DNA from 2 places in the Streptomyces sp. NPDC058650 genome. Region 1 is predicted to be linked to the other one. Evidence: riboswitches for the same ligand, from Rfam matches in the RefSeq annotation. Region 1 holds a riboswitch; the other holds the start of a gene.
What was found. Region 1 has a riboswitch for glycine ahead of gcvT (glycine cleavage system aminomethyltransferase GcvT). Riboswitches for the same ligand answer to the same signal wherever they lie in the genome.
Positions count from the first base shown of each region.

Region 2: another riboswitch for glycine. It lies ahead of gcvP (aminomethyl-transferring glycine dehydrogenase); the one in region 1 lies ahead of gcvT (glycine cleavage system aminomethyltransferase GcvT).

Region 1 is NZ_JBHXRL010000002.1:235,750-245,247, forward strand. It holds gene ACFWWU_RS04820 (CopD family protein) at 1-277, shown strand, start outside; gene ACFWWU_RS04825 (DUF7010 family protein) at 292-867, opposite strand; gene ACFWWU_RS04830 (L-serine ammonia-lyase) at 944-2,314, opposite strand; gene glyA (serine hydroxymethyltransferase) at 2,474-3,742, opposite strand; gene gcvH (glycine cleavage system protein GcvH) at 3,774-4,151, opposite strand; gene gcvT (glycine cleavage system aminomethyltransferase GcvT) at 4,250-5,374, opposite strand; glycine riboswitch at 5,547-5,645, opposite strand; gene ACFWWU_RS04850 (AAA family ATPase) at 5,797-6,465, shown strand; gene ACFWWU_RS04855 (enhanced serine sensitivity protein SseB) at 6,605-7,345, shown strand; gene ACFWWU_RS04860 (enhanced serine sensitivity protein SseB C-terminal domain-containing protein) at 7,435-8,226, shown strand; gene ACFWWU_RS04865 (ABC transporter permease) at 8,590-9,498, shown strand, end outside.
Region 2 is NZ_JBHXRL010000003.1:4,434-13,931, forward strand. It holds gene ACFWWU_RS06085 (DUF881 domain-containing protein) at 1-230, shown strand, start outside; gene ACFWWU_RS06090 (small basic family protein) at 227-559, shown strand; gene ACFWWU_RS06095 (DUF881 domain-containing protein) at 583-1,599, shown strand; gene ACFWWU_RS06100 (FHA domain-containing protein) at 1,681-2,622, shown strand; gene ACFWWU_RS06105 (MerR family transcriptional regulator) at 2,652-3,395, shown strand; gene ACFWWU_RS06110 (bifunctional nuclease family protein) at 3,449-3,922, shown strand; gene ACFWWU_RS06115 (MerR family transcriptional regulator) at 4,134-4,751, shown strand; gene ACFWWU_RS06120 (DNA polymerase IV) at 4,917-6,308, shown strand; gene ACFWWU_RS06125 (PRC-barrel domain-containing protein) at 6,471-6,845, opposite strand; glycine riboswitch at 6,959-7,058, shown strand; gene gcvP (aminomethyl-transferring glycine dehydrogenase) at 7,235-9,498, shown strand, end outside.

The DNA of each region.
Region 1 (9,498 bases):
CTGCGTCTACGCGGCCCTCGCCGTCACCGGCACGGCCTCCACCCTGCGCAGGCTGCCGCTGGACGCCGTCCTGACCACGGCCTACGGCCGGATCCTGCTGGTCAAGCTGCTGCTGTTCGGCGGGGTGAGCCTGCTGGCCCTGGCGGCCAGGAGCCGGATGCTGTCCGGCGGCGACGCCGAGGCCCCGGCGCGGATCGAAGTGGCCGCGCTGGGGGTGATCGTCGTCGTCTCGGCGCTCCTCACGGTCGTGCCCGACCCGCACTGGCTCGCGCCCTGAGTCCGAGCAGCCGCTCAGCCCCGCAGGGCGACGTGGAAGGACGAGGCCCACAGCACGACCGCCGCGCCCAGGCCCACCACCGCGCGGATCGTCTCCGCCGAGGCGCCGGCCGCGAGGACGGCGAGACCCACCAGCGCGACCGCCGTCAGGGCGACCGCCGTCCCCGTGTACTGACGCTGGTCGAAGAGGCGCGCCAGGGGGAAGAAGTGCAGACCGACGACGAGACAGATCCCGACCGGGATGAACTCCGGGTGGCCCGAGGCGTTCGACGCGGCGATCACCGCGAAGATCGCCACGAGCTCGGCGGCGTTGACCAGGCCGACCCCCCGGTTCCACTTCTCCGGCAGCGTCACGGTCCGTGTCACCGGTCCGGCGGTGCCCCGGCGAGCCGCCACCAGCGCACCGGCCGTCACGATGACGGCGAGGGTGCCGACGATGCCCGACACCGCCACCGACGCGATCCCGGAACCTCCGGCGAAGGCCCAGACGAGGGCGAACACGGCGAGGACGATCGCGCCGCGGCGGCGCAGACCGCGGGTGAGGGCACGGCATTCCGCGTCGGCGGTCTCCGCCTGGGGGTGCGTCGTCATGACGCGGACACTACAGCGGCGCCCCGGCGGAGGTGCCCCTTCCGGAGCACCGGCGCCGACCGTCCGAGTAAACGGTTCAGCACTCGATGATGTTCACCGCGAGACCACCGCGCGCGGTCTCCTTGTACTTGACGCTCATGTCCGCGCCCGTCTCCTTCATGGTCTTGATGACCTTGTCGAGGGAGACCAGGTGGCTGCCGTCGCCGCGCATCGCCATCTTCGCGGCCGTGACCGCCTTGACCGCCGCCATGCCGTTCCGCTCGATGCACGGGATCTGCACGAGGCCGCCGACCGGGTCGCAGGTCAGGCCCAGGTTGTGCTCCATGCCGATCTCGGCCGCGTTCTCCACCTGCTCGGGGGTGCCGCCGAGGACCTCGGCGAGCGCGCCGGCCGCCATCGAGCAGGCCGAGCCGACCTCGCCCTGGCAGCCGACCTCGGCGCCGGAGATGGAGGCGTTCTCCTTGAAGAGCATGCCGACCGCGCCGGCCGCCAGCATGAAGCGGACGATGCCGTCCTCATCGGCGCCCGGGACGAAGTTCATGTAGTAGTGCAGGACCGCCGGGATGATGCCGGCCGCGCCGTTCGTCGGGGCGGTGACCACCCGCCCGCCCGCCGCGTTCTCCTCGTTCACGGCCATCGCGTAGAGGGTGATCCACTCCATCGCGAGCGCCGCCGGGTCGCCCTCGGAGCGCAGCTTGCGGGCCGTGTTCGCGGCGCGGCGGCGCACCTTCAGGCCGCCGGGCAGGATGCCCTCGCGGGACATGCCGCGCGAGACACAGGCCTGCATGACCCGCCAGATCTCCAGGAGACCCGCGCGGATCTCCTCCTCGGTGCGCCAGGCCTTCTCGTTCTCCAGCATCATCGAGGAGATCGAGAGGCCGGTCTCCTTGGCGAGCCGCAGCAGCTCGTCACCGGTGCGGAAGGGGTACTTCAGGACGGTGTCGTCCGGGACGATCGGGTTCTCGCCCGCGACGGCGTCCTCGTCGACGACGAAGCCGCCGCCGACCGAGTAGTACGTCTTCTCCAGGACGAGCGCGCCCTCGGCGTCGTACGCGAAGATCGTCATCCCGTTGGCGTGGTACGGGAGCGCCTTGCGGCGGTGCAGGATCAGGTCGGCGTCGAAGTCGAAGGGGATCTCGTGCGCGCCGAGGAGGTTGATCCGGCCGCTCGACTTGATCCGCTCGACCTCCTCGTCCGCGGTCTCGACGTTCACCGTGCGGGGCGAGCTGCCCTCCAGGCCGAGGAGCACCGCCTTGGGGGTGCCGTGGCCGTGGCCGGTCGCGCCCAGCGAGCCGTACAGCTCCGCCCGTATGGCCGCCGTGTGGGCGAGCAGACCCTCGTTCTTGAGCCGGCGGGCGAACATCCGGGCCGCGCGCATGGGGCCCACCGTGTGGGAGCTCGACGGGCCGATGCCGATCGAGAACAGGTCGAAGACCGAGATGGCCACGGAAGGACTCCTTGTGGGGGCTAGACGCCGTTGTCTGCCGGGGTGGTGCAGAGAAGCGTGAATGCGTCGGACATGGCGTGGGGCACCACGCTCACTGTCCAGTGTGCGCGGTGCCCCGGAGATACCGTACGAACGAAACCGGAACTAAATCGTACGAAACTACTTCAGGCCGGGGTACAGCGGGTGCTTGTCGGCCAGCGCGGTCACCCGGGCCTTGAGGGCCGCGGCCTTCTCGTCGTCGAAGCCCGGCTTCAGGGTCTCCGCGATGATGTCGGCGACCTCGGTGAAGTCCTCGGTGCCGAAGCCGCGGGTCGCGAGCGCCGGCGTGCCGATGCGCAGACCCGAGGTGACCATCGGCGGCCGCGGGTCGTTCGGAACGGCGTTCCGGTTGACCGTGATGCCGACCTCGTGGAGACGGTCCTCGGCCTGCTGGCCGTCGAGCTCGGAGTTCCGCAGGTCGACCAGGACCAGGTGCACGTCCGTGCCGCCGGACAGGACCGAGACACCGTGCGCGGTGACGTCGTCCTGGACCAGGCGCTCGGCGAGGATGCGGGCGCCGTCCAGGGTGCGCTGCTGGCGCTCCTTGAAGTCCTCCGAGGCCGCGACCTTGAAGGAGACGGCCTTGGCCGCGATCACGTGCTCCAGCGGGCCGCCCTGGAAACCGGGGAAGACCGACGAGTTCAGCTTCTTCGCGAACGCCTTCTTCGCGAGGATGATGCCGCCGCGGGGGCCGCCGAGCGTCTTGTGCGTGGTGGAGGTCACCACGTCCGCGTACGGGACCGGGTTCGGGTGCAGACCGGCCGCGACCAGGCCCGCGAAGTGGGCCATGTCGACCCACAGGAACGCCTCGACCTCGTCGGCGATCCGGCGGAACTCCGCGAAGTCCAGCTGACGCGGGTAGGCGGACCAGCCCGCGATGATGACCTTCGGGCGGTGCTCCTTGGCGAGGCGCTCGACCTCGGCCATGTCGACCAGACCGGCCTCGTCCACGTGGTACGCGACCACGTTGAACTGCTTGCCGGAGAAGTTCAGGCGCATGCCGTGGGTGAGGTGGCCGCCGTGCGCCAGGTCCAGACCCAGGATCGTGTCGCCCGGCTGGGCGATCGCGAAGAGGGCGGCCTGGTTCGCGGAGGCGCCGGAGTGCGGCTGGACGTTGGCGTACTCGGCGCCGAACAGGTCCTTGACCCGGTCGATCGCGATCTGCTCGGCCACGTCGACGTGCTCGCAGCCGCCGTAGTAGCGGCGGCCCGGGTAGCCCTCGGCGTACTTGTTGGTGAGGACGGAGCCCTGGGCCTCCATGACCGCGACCGGAGCGAAGTTCTCCGAGGCGATCATCTCGAGGGTGGACTGCTGACGAAGGAGCTCGGCGTCGACGGCGGCGGCGACGTCGGGGTCCAGCTCGTGGAGGGGAGTGTTCAGAAGCGACATGAATCGATCCCTAGGGGTCTCGGGCCCGGTCTCAGCCGGCGGAGAACGCGGTGTACTCGTCGGCGGAGAGCAGCTCGTCCGGCTCGCCCGCGACACGTACCTTGAACAGCCAGCCACCCTCGAACGGAGCCGTGTTCACCAGCGACGGGTCGTCCACCACGTTCTGGTTGGCCTCGACGACCTCACCCGTGACGGGGGAGTACAGGTCGCTCACGGACTTCGTCGACTCCAGCTCGCCGCAGGTCTCGCCCGCGGTGACGGTCGAGCCGACCTCGGGGAGCTGGGCGTAGACGACGTCACCGAGCGCGTTGGCCGCGAACTCCGTGATGCCGATCGTCGCGACGCCGTCCACGGCGTCCGACAGCCACTCGTGCTCCTTGGTGTAGCGCAGCTGCTGGGGGTTGCTCATGACCTGATTCTCCTGGATCGGGGGAGTACTGATGAACGTGGGTCTCGCGGGATGAGACCCGGGATGAGACGACTGCGTCACTTAAGGCGCTTGCCGCGCTACTTCTGGCGCTTGTAGAACGGCAGCGCCACGACCTCGTACGGCTCGTGGGTACCGCGGATGTCCACACCTACACCCTCGGTGCCGGGCGTGGCGTGCGCCGCGTCCACGTAGGCGATCGCGATCGGCTGCCCGAGGGTCGGGGACGGGGCGCCCGAGGTCACCTCGCCGATCACCACGCCGTCCTTGACGACGGAGAACCCGGCGCGCGGGACCCGGCGGCCCTCGGCGATCAGGCCGACGAGCTTGCGCGGCGGGGCGGTCTCGGCGCGCTCGGCGGCCTTCTCGAGCGCCTCGCGGCCGACGAAGCGGCCGTCGTTGGTCGTCTTCTCGAACTTGACGACCCGGCCGAGACCGGCGTCGAAGGGGGTGAGGGCGGTCGTCAGCTCGTGGCCGTACAGCGGCATGCCCGCCTCCAGGCGGAGCGTGTCACGGCAGGACAGGCCGCAGGGGATGAGGCCGACCGGGGTACCCGCCTCGGTCAGCGCCTTCCACACGCCCTCGGCGTGCTCGGGCTTCAGGAACAGCTCGAAGCCGTCCTCGCCGGTGTAGCCGGTACGGGCGATCAGCGCGGGCACGCCCGCGACCGTGCCGGGCAGGCCGGCGTAGTACTTCAGCCCGTCCAGGTCGGCGTCGGTGAGCGACTTCAGGATGCCGGGGGACTCCGGGCCCTGGACCGCGATCAGGGCGTACGCGTCACGGTCGTCGCGGACCTCGGCGTCGAAGCCGGCCGCGCGCTCGGTCAGCGCGTCCAGGACGATCTGCGCGTTCGAGGCGTTCGCGACGACCATGTACTCGGTCTCGCCGAGGCGGTAGACGATCAGGTCGTCGAGGATGCCGCCGTCCTCCTGGCAGATCATCGTGTAGCGGGCGCGGCCCACGCCCACCGTGGAGATGTTGCCGACGAGGGCGTGGTCGAGGAGCTCGACGGCCTGCGGCCCGGTGACGGTGATCTCACCCATGTGGGAGAGGTCGAAGAGGCCCGCCTTGGTCCGGACGGCGATGTGCTCGTCCCGCTCGCTGGCGTAGCGCAGCGGCATGTCCCAGCCCGCGAAGTCGGTCATGGTCGCGCCCAGCGAACGATGCAGCGCATCGAGGGCGGTAAGACGGGGGGCAGTGCTCATGGGGTGGCTCCCGGATCCCAAGGGCGGTTCGGTGACGAAACACATGACGGGCGAGGACGTCCTCCCCATCTGTCATGGAACCTGAGAGGTTCACCGAGAGCATCTCGTCACCGAGAGGTCGGCTTGCACCTTGGGTGGGGACACGGCAGGGTGTCCCGCTTTTCAGATCTGCCTCATCCACGCGGTACGGGGCCTGAGAGATTCAAGGGAGGGTCTTGCTCCTTCGGCGTCCGGACGCGTGAGCGTTCCGGAACTCTCCCGCGCGGATTCGAGCGGCCGGTATGAGGTTGTATGGCGACTGAGCGCGCCTGGCGCGCACATCATTGCACGCGTGCTCCGCGCGGCACATCACTTGTATCTCATTACCGCTTCTTTACACTTTGTGGGCAAGGGTCTCCTGAGGCCCGGCAGGGGGAGCAACGATGGGGATCCAGCACACCGGCGCATACGGAACCAGTACCGGCCTTCCGACCCAGCGTGCCCGGGCCAGGGCCAGGACCGGCCGCCGCGGCCGGCTCCTGCGGGACCTGCGCGAGCGCGGCGGCCGGGGGCCCCGTGCCCTCACCTTCGCCGCCGGCGACCTCGTCGTCGTCTCCGGGCTGCCCGGCAGCGGCAAGTCCACCCTCATGCGGCGCGCCGCCGACGGCCGGGGCATCGACTCCCAGGACGTCCGCGAGCGCTGGGAGGCCCGCATGCCGCGCTTCCTGCCCTACGCGGTCTACCGCCCCCTGGTACGGGTCGCGCACTACGCCGGACTGCGCCACGCCCTGCGCTCCGGCGCGAGCGTCGTCGTGCACGACTGCGGCACCCAGTCCTGGGTGCGGGGCTGGCTCGCCCGCGAGGCGCGCCGCCGCGGCGGCGCCCTGCACCTGGTCCTGCTCGACGTCGACCCGGACACCGCGCGCGACGGCCAGCGCGCCCGGGGCCGCGGTGTCTCCGCGTACGCCTTCGCCCGGCACCGGCGGGCCGTCGGCCGGCTCCTGCGGGCCGCCGAGTCCGGGGCCCTGCCGCACGGCTGCGCCTCGGCGACGCTCCTCGACCGGGACGCCGCGGACGCCCTGCGGAGGATCGGCTTCCGCGACACGGCCTGAGGGTCGACCCTGGCGCGGCCCGAGGGCCCCTCTCTTGCTCGTACCCACTGCTTTTGGCCACGGCGGCGCCAGGGCGGCGTTAGGGTGCTGCGGGGCGGCGCGGGAGGGTGCGCCCGCGCGAGACAGGGGAAGAGGGACCGTGGACGTGACGTGGCCGGGCAATGAGCTCGAAGAGGTGCTGGCCGCCTCGCTCGGCAACCCCGCCGCAGGGGGCCGACTCGTCGAGGTGCTGGGCCGCAGCCCGGTCTGGGTCCCCCTGCCCAACGGCGGCGGCCCCGACAGCCCCGACCTGGACCTCGCCACCATGGAGATCGACGGCGCGGCCTTCGTCCCCGTCTTCAGCTCCGAGCAGCAGTTCCTCGCCTGTGTCGGCACGCACATGTCCTACACCGTCGCCCCCGCCCGCGACTTCGCCCGCGGCCTGCCCCCGCAGCTGGGCATCGCCGTGAATCCCGGTGGCACCGTCGGCGTCCCGCTGCCCCCGCCCGCCGTGGCGGAACTCTGCCGCGCCGGCCGCACCCCGCTCGACGGCCCGGCCACCGGCGGCCGCGTCCGGCTCTTCGAGCCCGACTGGCAGGACGACCCCGTCGACTTCCTCGCCGCCGCCTCCGCCGAATTCGAGGCCGCGGGCGTCGTCGCCACCGCCCGCCGCGCCCTCGCGAGCGTCGAGGGCACCGAACCCGCCCTCTTCATCGGCGTCCAGCTCGCCGCCTGGGACGGCGTCGACCGCAACGCTCCCCTGGACGCCCTCGGCCGCGCCCTCGGCCGCGTCGAGGTCGCCTGGCCGGTCAACCTCATCCTGCTCGACATGGCGCAGGACCCGGTCGGCGACTGGATGCTGGAGCGGGTACGCCCCTTCTACCAGCGCGCCGCCGGGTGAGCGGCACCCTGTTTAAGCTGAACTGAATCGGTAGCCGGACGGACGACGTCCGGGCGGACGTGGTGAACGGAAGAGGGGCGGGACCCAGGGTGAGCGCGTCAGGCACCGCTGCGACCGGTCAGGTCGAGCACATGCTGCGCCAGGTGGCACCCGGACGCTACGACGCGTACGAGCGGCTGCTGCACGCCCTGGCCGACGGCGAGGTCTGGATGCTGCTCTGGCAGGGCTCGCCCGGCTCGTCCGAGGCCCAGTACGGGAACATGGAGGTCGACGGCTTCGGCTACGCGCCCTGTGTGACCTCCGCGCAGGAGCTCGCCGCCTCCGGCTGGAACCGCGCCCACGAGCTCGTCACCGGCCGCGAGATGGCCCGCGCCCTCTACCCCGACCGTTGGGGCATCTGGCTGAATCCGCACGCTCCCGGCGGCGGCGTCGGCATCCCGTGGGCCGACCTGCGCCGCATCGCCACCGGCCTCGACCGGATGCCCGCCGGGCCGCTGCGCGTCAGCGAACCCGCACTGGAGATCCCGCAGTTCTACGCCCTGCTCACGCAGAACGCGCACCGCACGCCGGCCGTTCGGTCGCTGCGCCGCGGCTGGGTGCAGCCCGCGCTCGGCTCCCCGTACCTCGCCGTCGGACTCGACCTGTACGACACCTCCGCGGCCGCCGTCGACTCCGTCCGCGCGATGATGCGCCAGTCGATCTCCGCCGTGCCGGACGGGCTGCCCGTCTCGACGGTCGCGCTCTCCGACGCGTACGACCCGGTGGCCCTCTGGCTGAGTGCCAACGCGCGGCCCTTCTACGACCGCGAGGCGCACGCCGGACGCGGATCCGCCGCCGTGCCGGGATACGGCTACCCGCCGCCGACTCCGTCCGGATACTGAGACGCCACTCTTTTCCCCCTGCGCCCCACCGGCCTCCGGAGTCTTCTCCGGAGGCCGTTGTTCGCCCCAATACCGCACCTCGAACGCCTAGTTGTGCGACATGTCCGATTGCGGTGAAGAGGACCCGAGATGGTCCGCTCAGGTGATCGCGACGTCCGGATAACGGAAGTCGCAGCACCGCATCACGTTTGAGCAAACATTCCTCGTCAGGGCTGGCGGGTGATCACAAGCGCATTGAAGACTCCCCGGAACACCGGGCGTTCGGCTCCCTTCGAATCGAAGCCCCGCAGGTTGTTCCACCGAGCCGCTACCCGCGGCAGGGCAAGGGCCGGCTACCGGCGGCCGAGAGGGGTCCTCACCACGATGACGGCACCACTGCACGAGACGAGTGCGGGCGAGTCGACCGCCACCGTCGTCGGCACGCCCGACGCTCCCGGCGCTCCGGACAACTCCGGCACCTCCGACGCCTCCGTCAAGGCGATCCAGGGCCGCTCGCCCTGGCAGATCGCCTGGACGCGCCTGAAGCGCGACAAGCTCGCCCTCGCGGGCGCCTTCGTCGTCGTCTTCCTCGTCCTGGTCGCGATCTTCGCCCCGGTCATCGTCGGCCTCCTCGGCCACCCGCCGGACGAGTTCCACGAGGACCAGATCGACCCGCTCTTCGGCACGCCGATCGGGTCCTGGGGCGGCATCAGCTCCGACTTCCTCCTGGGCGTCGAGCCGGTCAACGGCCGCGACGTCTTCAGCCGGATCGTCTACGGCGCCCGGATCTCGCTGCTCGTCGCCTTCCTCGCCGCGGTCTTCGCGGTCGTCCTCGGCACCGTGCTCGGCATCGTCGCGGGCTACTTCGGCGGCTGGATCGACGCGGCCCTCAGCCGGGTCATGGACGTCATGCTCGCCTTCCCGCAGCTCCTCTTCACGATCGCCCTGGTCTCGGTGCTGCCCAACCAGCTCCTCGGCCTCGACGGCTCCGGCGTGCGCATCGCCGCCCTGGTGGTCGTGATCGGCTTCTTCGGCTGGCCGTACGTGGGCCGCATCGTCCGCGGCCAGACCCTCTCGCTGCGCAACCGCGAGTACGTCGAGGCCGCCCAGAGCCTCGGCGCCGGCCGTCTCTACATCCTGCGCCGCGAGCTGCTGCCCAACCTGATCGCCCCGATCATGGTCTACGCGACCCTCATGATCCCCACCAACATCCTCACCGAAGCGGCGCTCAGCTTCCTCGGCGCGGGTGTGAAGCCTCCCACCGCTTCCTGGGGCCAGATGCTGTCGACGGCC
Region 2 (9,498 bases), on a different contig from region 1:
CGATCGGGGACGGACAACGGCTGAGCACAGCGTTCCAGGACAGCGCCGACGGACAGTATCTGCACGCGCTGGTGGAGAACTTCGGGATCAGGAGCAGCATCTCGGCCGAGGGCGACGTACGCCTGCCGGCCGCGCCGAGCCTGACCGTACGTACAGCAGAGCCGAGGGGGGCCGGGGCGGCGTCGCCGTCCGGTCGGGCCACGGCCGACACAGGGAAGGGCACATCGTGATCGCCGTACTTGGCCTGATCGTCGGAGTCGTGGTCGGACTGTTGGTCCGGCCCGAGGTGCCGGCGGTGGTCGAGCCCTATCTTCCGATCGCCGTGGTCGCCGCCCTGGACGCGGTCTTCGGCGGCCTGCGGGCCATGCTCGACGGGATCTTCGTCGACAAGGTCTTCGTGGTGTCGTTCCTCTCGAACGTGGTCGTGGCCGCGCTGATCGTCTTCCTCGGCGACAAGCTGGGCGTGGGCGCGCAGCTGTCGACCGGTGTAGTCGTCGTGCTCGGTATCCGGATCTTCTCCAACGCGGCCGCCATCCGGCGCCACGTGTTCCGGGCGTGAGGCCGATGAGCGAGGACCCTCAGATGCCCGAGAACCCCGACAAGCCGCAGAGCCCTCAGGAGCCTCAGGAGCCGCAGAGCCCTAAGAAGCCTCAGGAGCCGCAGAGCCCGCAGAGCCCGCAGGGCCCTCAGACTCCTCAGGGTCCGCAGAGGCCTCAGGGGTCTCAGGGTCCGCAGAGCTCGCGGGAGCCGAAGAGCTCGCCGAGTTCGCCGAGCCCCGAGCCGGGCGGGACGGCGGAGCAGCCCGGGGGGTCCCGGAGTGCGGAGGCGGCCGAGGCTGCCCAGGCCGTGGAGGCGCCCGTCGCTCCCGGCGGGGCCGAGCCGAGTGGGCGGCGCAGGCTCGCCGCCGCTCTGTGGCCGCCGCGGGTCACCCGGGCCCAGCTCATCGTCGCCCTGCTGCTGTTCGTCCTCGGTCTGGGGCTTGCCATCCAGGTCTCCTCGACCAGCGAGAACAGCGCGCTGCGCGGGGCGCGGCAGGAGGACCTCGTGCGGATCCTCGACGAGCTCGACGACCGCACGCAGCGCCTGGAGGACGAGAGGGCGCGGCTCGAGAAGCAGCGCTCCGAGCTCGAGTCCAGCTCGGACCAGGCCGAGGAGGCCCGCAAGCAGACCCAGGAGAAGGAGCGTCAGCTCGGGATCCTGGCCGGCACGGTAGCCGCCGAGGGGCCGGGGATCACTCTGGCCGTCGGCGATCCCACCGGGGCCGTCGAGTCCGACATGCTGCTCGACGCCATCCAGGAGCTGCGCGCGGCGGGTGCCGAGGCGATCCAGGTCAACGGTGTGCGCGTGGTCGCGGACAGTTATTTCACCGGTAGCGGTGACGACATGCGAATCGATGGAACGAAGGTGGCCGCTCCGTACGTCTTCAAGGTCATCGGCAAGCCGGAGGATCTCGAGCCCGCGCTCAACATCCCCGGCGGTGTCGTGCAGACCCTCGAGAAGGAGCAGGCCACGGCCACGGTGGAGCGGGCGGCGAAGATCGTCGTCGACGCCTTGCGACCCGCGAAGCGGCCTGACTACGCTCAGTCGTCCTCGCAGTGAGGCGAGGGACGAGGGGGTCCCGCGACAAGGGCATGACGTTGCGGGGGGTCGGCGCACCACAACGGTGGTGCGTGGTGGAAACTGTCCGGAGGATACGGACGTTGTGAAGGTGTCCGGGTCGGCAGGTGTGATGGATCTCGGTTCGTCCTGCCCCACGGGCGGGTCTGTTTCGGTCAAGGGGAATCGCCCGTGAAGTTGTTTGCGAAGTTGTTCGGCAAGAGCGCACGCGAGGACGGCGGCAACGCCAGGCACCGCGCGCCGCGCCACGCCCAGAGCGAGGAGCAGGGTGGCGAGCGCCCGCTCTTCCGCGATGAGGTCGACGGTCAGGGCGGTGACATTTCGGGCGCGCAGGGCGCGTCTTCTGTTGACCCCGCCGGGGCCGGACGCATAGGTTTCGGGGAACCATCAACCTCAAGTACGGGTGGAGGGTTTACCCCCGACCCGTACGCGACACAGACCTCCGCGGGGCTGCCGCGGCAGGAGGATGCGTCCATGCCGGTGTGTACGAGGTGCGGTCACCGCAACGCGGCCGACAGCCGCTTCTGCTCTCACTGTGGCACGCCGCTGCGGGGCGGGGTCGCCGCCGAGCGTCCGTCCGAGACGACGTCGACGATCTCCATCTCGGGGCTCGAGGCGTACGACGCGGAGGTCACCGGCCAGACCCAGATGCCGTCGCTGTCTCCCGAGGCGCTCGCGGCCGTGGAGGCCCTGCCTCTGGGGTCCGCGCTCCTCGTGGTGCGCCGGGGGCCGAACTCCGGCAGCCGGTTCCTGCTCGACGGAGAGCTGACGACGGCCGGCCGTCACCCGCAGAGCGACATCTTCCTGGACGACTTCACCGTCTCCCGGCGCCATGTCGAGTTCCGGCGGGGGCAGGACGGCAGCTTCACCGTCGCCGATGTCGGCAGCCTCAACGGCACGTACGTCAACCGTGAGCCGATCGAATCGGTCGTGCTGTCCAACGGTGACGAGGTGCAGATCGGCAAGTACCGGCTGGTCTTCCATTCGAGCCAGCGGGGCGTGTGACGCCTCGGAGAAGCCTTCAGGGAAGGTCCATGCTGCGAACACCGACGGGCGGTGCCGGAAACGGCACCGCCACCGCGGGCGACCGGCTGGTGAGCATCGGCACGGTGCTGAACCAGCTGCGCGACGAATTTCCCGAAGTGACGATCTCCAAGATCCGGTTCCTGGAGGCCGAGGGGCTCGTGGAGCCCCGGCGGACGGCGTCCGGGTACCGGAAGTTCAGCCCGCAGGACGTGGAGCGGCTCGCTCAGATCCTGCGGATGCAGCGGGACCACTATCTTCCGCTGAAGGTCATCCGTGAGCATCTCGACGCTCTCGCCCGGGGCGAGCAGGTCAGTCTCCCGGCGCCCGGGCGCCGGGGAGAGCTGCTCGACGGGCCCTGGGAACAGGACGGGGAGCGGCCCACCGCCACGCGGATCGGCCGGGCCGAGCTGCTCGCCGCCGCGGAGGTCACCGAGGCCGAGCTCGCCGAGTGGGAGTCGTTCGGTCTCCTTGCCGAGGTGCGCGATGGCGGCTACGACGCGGAAGCCGTCACCATCGCCAGACTTGTCGCGGATCTGGGGAGATTCGGTCTCGAGCCCCGGCACCTGCGGGGCGTCAAGGCGGCCGCCGACCGCGAGGCCGGACTCCTCGAACAGTTGGTCGCGCCGCTGCGCCGGCACCGTAATCCGCAGACCAGAGCACATGCGGAGGCCACCGCGAAGGAGCTCGCCGAGCTCTCCGTGAGGCTGCACGCGGCGTTCGTGCAGACCGCTCTGGGCATCCGGCTCCAGTGATCTTGGACGGGCCCGACTATCCAAACCGGTCGGGCACGTCCTAGGGTTGCTGTGTGAACGAGCTCGACGTTGTGGGTGTCCGAGTGGAAATGCCCTCCAACCAGCCGATCGTGCTCCTACGGGAAGTGGGAGGCGATCGGTACCTCCCCATCTGGATCGGACCGGGTGAGGCGACCGCGATCGCCTTCGCCCAGCAGGGGATGGCCCCTCCGCGGCCGCTGACGCACGACCTGTTCAAGGACGTGCTGGAGGCCGTGGGGCAGGAGCTCACCGAAGTCCGCATCACGGATCTGCGTGACGGGGTCTTCTACGCCGAGCTGGTCTTCGCCAGCGGCGTCGAGGTGAGCGCCCGGCCGTCCGACGCGATAGCACTGGCCCTGCGGACCGGAACGCCGATCTACGGCAGTGACGGTGTGCTGGACGACGCCGGCATCGCGATCCCGGACGAGCAGGAGGACGAGGTGGAGAAGTTCCGCGAGTTTCTCGACCAGATCTCACCGGAGGACTTCGGGACCAACAGTCAGTGAGACGTGCGGCCGGAGGCCGCTTGCGAGGCCGGTCGTGCGGGCCGTTCGCGGGGTGCCGTCAGAGCATTCGAGTAGCCTTTCCCCGGGGAGAGACACGGCAAACCACTCTCAGGGTGATTATCACTCGGCGTGCCGAGTGTGGCGATCGTTGACGCACCCCTAGTGACTGCCTACCTTCGTGTGGGCAGGTCAAGGACGGAGGGTCGGCGTGATGAGCAGCGCGGACGGTACGGCAGGGAGCTCGCTCGGACGCGTGTCCGGGGAGTCCGGTCCGTATCCGCTTCACGGGAGTGTGGGCGACTTCGGGGCGGACGAGAGTACGGGCCCGGCGGGTGACGCGGTCGGCTACCGCGGCCCCACGGCCTGCGCGGCCGCCGGCATCACCTATCGGCAGCTGGACTACTGGGCGCGCACCGGACTCGTGGAGCCGAGCGTGCGGCCCGCGTACGGTTCGGGGACCCAGCGGCTCTACAGCTTCCGCGACGTCGTCGTCCTGAAGATCGTCAAGCGCTTCCTCGACACCGGGGTGGCCCTCCAGAACATCCGGGCGGCGGTGCAGCACCTGCGCGCCCGTGGCTTCCGCGATCTGGAGCGGATGACGCTCATGAGCGACGGTGCCACGGTCTACGAGTGCTCCTCGCCCGACGAGGTCGTCGACCTCCTCCAGGGCGGTCAGGGCATCTTCGGGATCGCCGTCGGGGTCGTCTGGCGGGACGTGGAGGCCGCGCTCTCGCAGCTGCACGGGGAGCGGGTCGACACGGGCGAGACGCTCGTCGGGCACAACCCGGGTGACGAGCTCGCCAGGCGGCGGCGCGACAAGGCGGTCTGAGCGGCTCTGTCAGGGGGCGCCCCTGCGAGGGGCCGCCCTTGGTGGCGGGCAGTACCCCCTGGGGGCCCTTGGCCGTTCTGGGTGTTGTTCCTGTGGCGCTTTCGGTGGCGGCGGCCCCGGGTGGTTGCCGCCCCGTTGTCAGTGGCATGGGGCAGCATCGGAAGTGTGAGAGCCGCGCCGACGATCCTGCATCTCGACATGGATGCGTTCTTCGCCGCCGCCGAGCAGGCGGCGAAGCCCAGCCTGCGCGGAAAACCCGTGGTCGTCGGGGGCCTCGGGCCGCGCGGAGTCGTCGCCACCGCCTCGTACGAGGCACGCCGTTTCGGGGTGCACTCGGCCATGCCGATGGGCCAGGCGCGACGGCTCGCGCCGAACGCCGCGTATCTCGTCCCGCGTTTCGCCTTCTACCGGTCGATCAGTGAGCAGGTCATGGAGCTCCTCGGGCGGCTCTCGCCGCTCGTGGAGCCGCTCAGCCTCGACGAGGCCTTCGTGGACCTGGAGGCCGGGGGCCTCGCCGACGACAGCGCCGGCGCGCGGGTCGTCGGCGAGCGGCTGCGGGCCGACATCCTGGCGACGACGGGGCTGACGGGGTCGGTGGGGCTCGCGGGGTCGAAGATGATCGCGAAGATCGCTTCCGAGGAGGCCAAGCCCGACGGGCTGGTCCTCATCGTGCCGGGGACCGAGAGGGAGCTGCTCGGGCCCCGGTCGGTGCGGATCCTGCCCGGCGTCGGGCCCGCGACCGGGGAGCATCTGCGGCGTGCCGGGATGACCACGGTCTCCGACCTGGCCGAGGCGGGCGAGGACGAGCTCGTACGGCTGCTGGGGCGGGCGCACGGGGCCTCGCTGTACCGGATGGCCCAGGGGCACGACGACCGGGCCGTGGTGGCCGAGCGGGACGCCAAATCGGTGTCGGTCGAGGACACCTTCGACGTCGACCTGCACGACCGGGTGCGGATCAGGACCGAGGTGGAGCGGCTCGCCGAGCGGTGCGTGGCGCGGTTGCGGGCCTCGGGGCACTCGGGACGGACCATCGTCCTCAAGGTGCGGCGGTACGACTTCTCGACGCTGACCCGGTCCGAGACGCTGCGGGGGCCGACGGACGACCCGGTGGTCGTGCGGGAGGCCGCCGGGCGGCTCCTGGAGGCGGTCGACACGACCGGGGGCGTGCGGCTGCTCGGGGTGGGCGTGAGCGGGCTCGCGGACTACACGCAGGAGGATCTCTTCGCCCAGGCCGAGGAGGAGCGTGCGGCGGTCGCGGTGGCGGCCGTGGAGTCGGCGGGGGGCGGTGCGGGTGCCGATGGTGTGGCGGACGCGCGCGAGTCCGCCGGGGCCGTTGCCGCCGCCGTCGAGCGGCGGTGGGCGCCCGGGCACGACGTACGGCACGCGGTGCACGGGGCGGGGTGGGTGCAGGGGAGCGGGGTCGGGCGGGTCACGGTGCGGTTCGAGGAGCCGTGGTCGGCGCCGGGGCGGGTGCGGACGTTCTCGGTGGACGATCCGGAACTGGAGCCTTCGGAGCCGTTGCCCTTGGTGCGGGGGGAGTGTCCGGCGGGGACGTGACTCGGTTGTCGGGTGTCGGGGGTGGGGTGTGCGCCCGGCCTCGCGGCCGGGCTGGGGTTACCGACCGCGCCGCTCGTGCGGTGGGGTGGGCGGAGGTGCGGGTTTCCCGTGGGGGTTCGCGCCTTGGCGGCTGTGGGTTTGCTCGGGAGGCGCGCCTCGGGGTCAGGGACCCTCTTGGCCTGCCAGGTGGCCGAAGTCGGTGTCCTGGGGGTTCTGGGGCGGGGGTGGGAGCGTGAGGTCGTAGTGGCGGTAGAGCTGGAGCTCCTGCTCGGGGGAGAGGTGGCGGCCCACGCCGAAGTCCGGGGCGTCCTTGATGAGCGCGCGTTCGAACGGGATGTGGAGGCCGTCGTCCAGGAGGTCGCTCGGCTCCAGGGGGACGAAGGCGTCCCGGCTGAACAGGCCGGTGCGGACCGCGGCCCATTCCGGGATGCCGGTCGCGTCGTCCAGGTACACCTCGTCCACGGTTCCGATCTTGTGTCCGTTCCGGTCGAACGCCTTGCGGCCGATCAGGCTGCGCGGATCGATGTCGGTCTGCACGGTCCCTCCAACTGGTCGCAACTGCTCTACACCCCTACGAAAGTGCACATCTGGGATGTCGGCCACTTGAGCGATGGGAGCCGCAACCTCGCTGGTAGGCTGGCTGTGGCTGTCGACCCTGTGCGGGAGAGTCCCCCGGAGAAACCTTCCGGAGGGCGCCGAAGGAGCAAATCCTCCCCGGAATCTCTCAGGCCCCTGTACCGCGCGGACGAGGTCACTCTGGAAAGCAGAGCGGTGTCCACGGCATGCGCTCTCACCGACGGTGAAAGCCGGCGTGCCGCGAGGCGTGCCGGTGAAACTCTCAGGTTGAGATGACAGAGGGGGAGGCCGTCCGGGTACCCGCGCCGTGGTGCCCCTCGCAGGTCGTGACGACCAGGAGGCCTCCGTACATGACTGCCAACCGCATTCCGCTCTCCGAGCTCGAACAGGGCATCCCGTTCGAGCAGCGGCACATCGGGCCCGACGCCGAGGCGCGGGCCAAGATGCTCGCTCAGGTCGGTTACGGCTCGCTCGACGAGCTCACCGCCGCCGCGGTGCCGGACGTGATCAAGAACGCCGAGGCGCTGGGCCTGCCGGCCGCGCGCACCGAGGCCCAGGTGCTGGCCGAGCTCCGCACGCTCGCCGACAGCAACCAGGTCCTCGCCCCGATGATCGGCCTCGGGTACTACGGGACCTTCACGCCTCCGGTCATTCTTCGGAACGTCATGGAGAACCCGGCCTGGTACACCGCCTACACGCCGTACCAGCCCGAGATCTCGCAGGGGCGTCTGGAGGCGCTGCTCAACTTCCAGACCATGGTCGCCGACCTGACCGGTCTGCCCACCTCGGGCGCCTCCCTCCTCGACGAGGGCACCGCCGCCGCCGAGGCCATGTCCCTGTCCCGGCGCGTTGGCAAGGTCAAGAACGGCGTCTTCCTCGTCGACGCCGATGCCCTGCCGCAGACGATCGCCGTCATCGAGACCCGCGCCGAGCCGACCGGTGTCGAGGTCGTCGTCGCGGATCTCAGTGACGGGATTCCCTCCGAGATCGCCGCGCGTGGTGTCTTCGGTGTGCTGATCCAGTACCCGGGCGCCTCCGGTGCCGTGCGGGACATCAAGGCCACCGTCGACCAGGCCCACGAGCTCGGCGCCATCGTCACCGTCGCCGCCGACCTGCTCGCGCTGACCCTGCTCACCTCGCCCGGCGAGCTGGGCGCGGACATCGCCGTCGGTACGACGCAGCGCTTCGGCGTGCCCATGGGCTTCGGCGGTCCCCACGCCGGTTACATGGCCGTCCAGGACAAGCACGCCCGCTCGCTGCCCGGTCGCCTGGTGGGTGTGTCCGTCGACGCCGACGGGAACCGCGCGTACCGCCTCGCCCTGCAGACCCGCGAGCAGCACATCCGCCGCGAGAAGGCCACCAGCAACATCTGTACGGCTCAGGTGCTGCTCGCCGTCATGGCCGGCATGTACGCCGTCTACCACGGGCCGGACGGGCTGAAGGGGATCGCGCAGCGGACCCACCGGTACGCCACGATCCTCGCCGCGGGTCTCACCGCCGGTGGGGTCGAGGTCGTGCACGGCTCGTACTTCGACACCCTCACCGTCCGGGTGCCCGGCAAGGCCGACGAGGTCGTCGCCGCCGCCCGCGACGCCGGGGTGAACCTCTACCGCGTCGACGCCGATCTCGTCTCGATCTCCTGTGACGAGACCACCGGACGCGAGCAGCTCGCCGCCGTCTGGGGCGCCTTCGGTGTCGACGGCGACGTCGAGGCCCTGGACGCCACCGCCGAGGACACGCTGCCCGCCGGGCTGCTGCGCTCCGACGCGTACCTGACCCACCCGGTCTTCCACGCGCACCGCTCCGAGACGTCGATGCTGCGCTACCTGCGCAAGCTCGCCGACCGCGACTACGCGCTCGACCGCGGCATGATCCCGCTCGGCTCCTGCACGATGAAGCTGAACGCGACGACCGAGATGGAGCCGGTGACCTGGCCCGAGTTCGGCCAGATCCACCCCTTCGCCCCGGTCGACCAGGCGCAGGGCTACGTCACGCTCATCACCGAGCTGGAAGAGCGCCTCGCCGAGGTCACCGGATACGACAAGGTGTCGATCCAGCCCAACGCCGGTTCGCAGGGCGAGCTGGCCGGCCTGCTGGCCGTCCGCGCCTACCACCGCGCCAACGGCGACCTCCAGCGCACCGTCTGCCTCATCCCGTCCTCCGCGCACGGCACCAACGCCGCCTCCGCGGTGATGGCCGGCATGAAGGTCGTCGTCGTCAAGACCGCCGACGACGGCGAGGTCGACATCGCGGACCTGCGCGCCAAGATCGAGCAGTACCGCGACGAGCTGTCCGTGCTCATGATCACCTACCCGTCCACGCACGGCGTCTTCGAGGAGCACGTCGCCGACATCTGCGCCGAGGTCCACGAGGCCGGCGGTCAGGTGTACGTCGACGGTGCCAACCTCAACGCGCTGGTCGGGCTCGCGAAGCCGGGCAAGTTCGGTGGCGACGTCTCGCACCTCAATCTGCACAAGACCTTCTGCATCCCGCACGGTGGCGGTGGCCCCGGTGTCGGTCCGGTCGGTGTGCGTGCGCACCTCGCCCCGTACCTGCCGAACCACCCGCTCCAGCCCACGGCGGGCCCGGAGACCGGCGTCGGCCCGATCTCGGC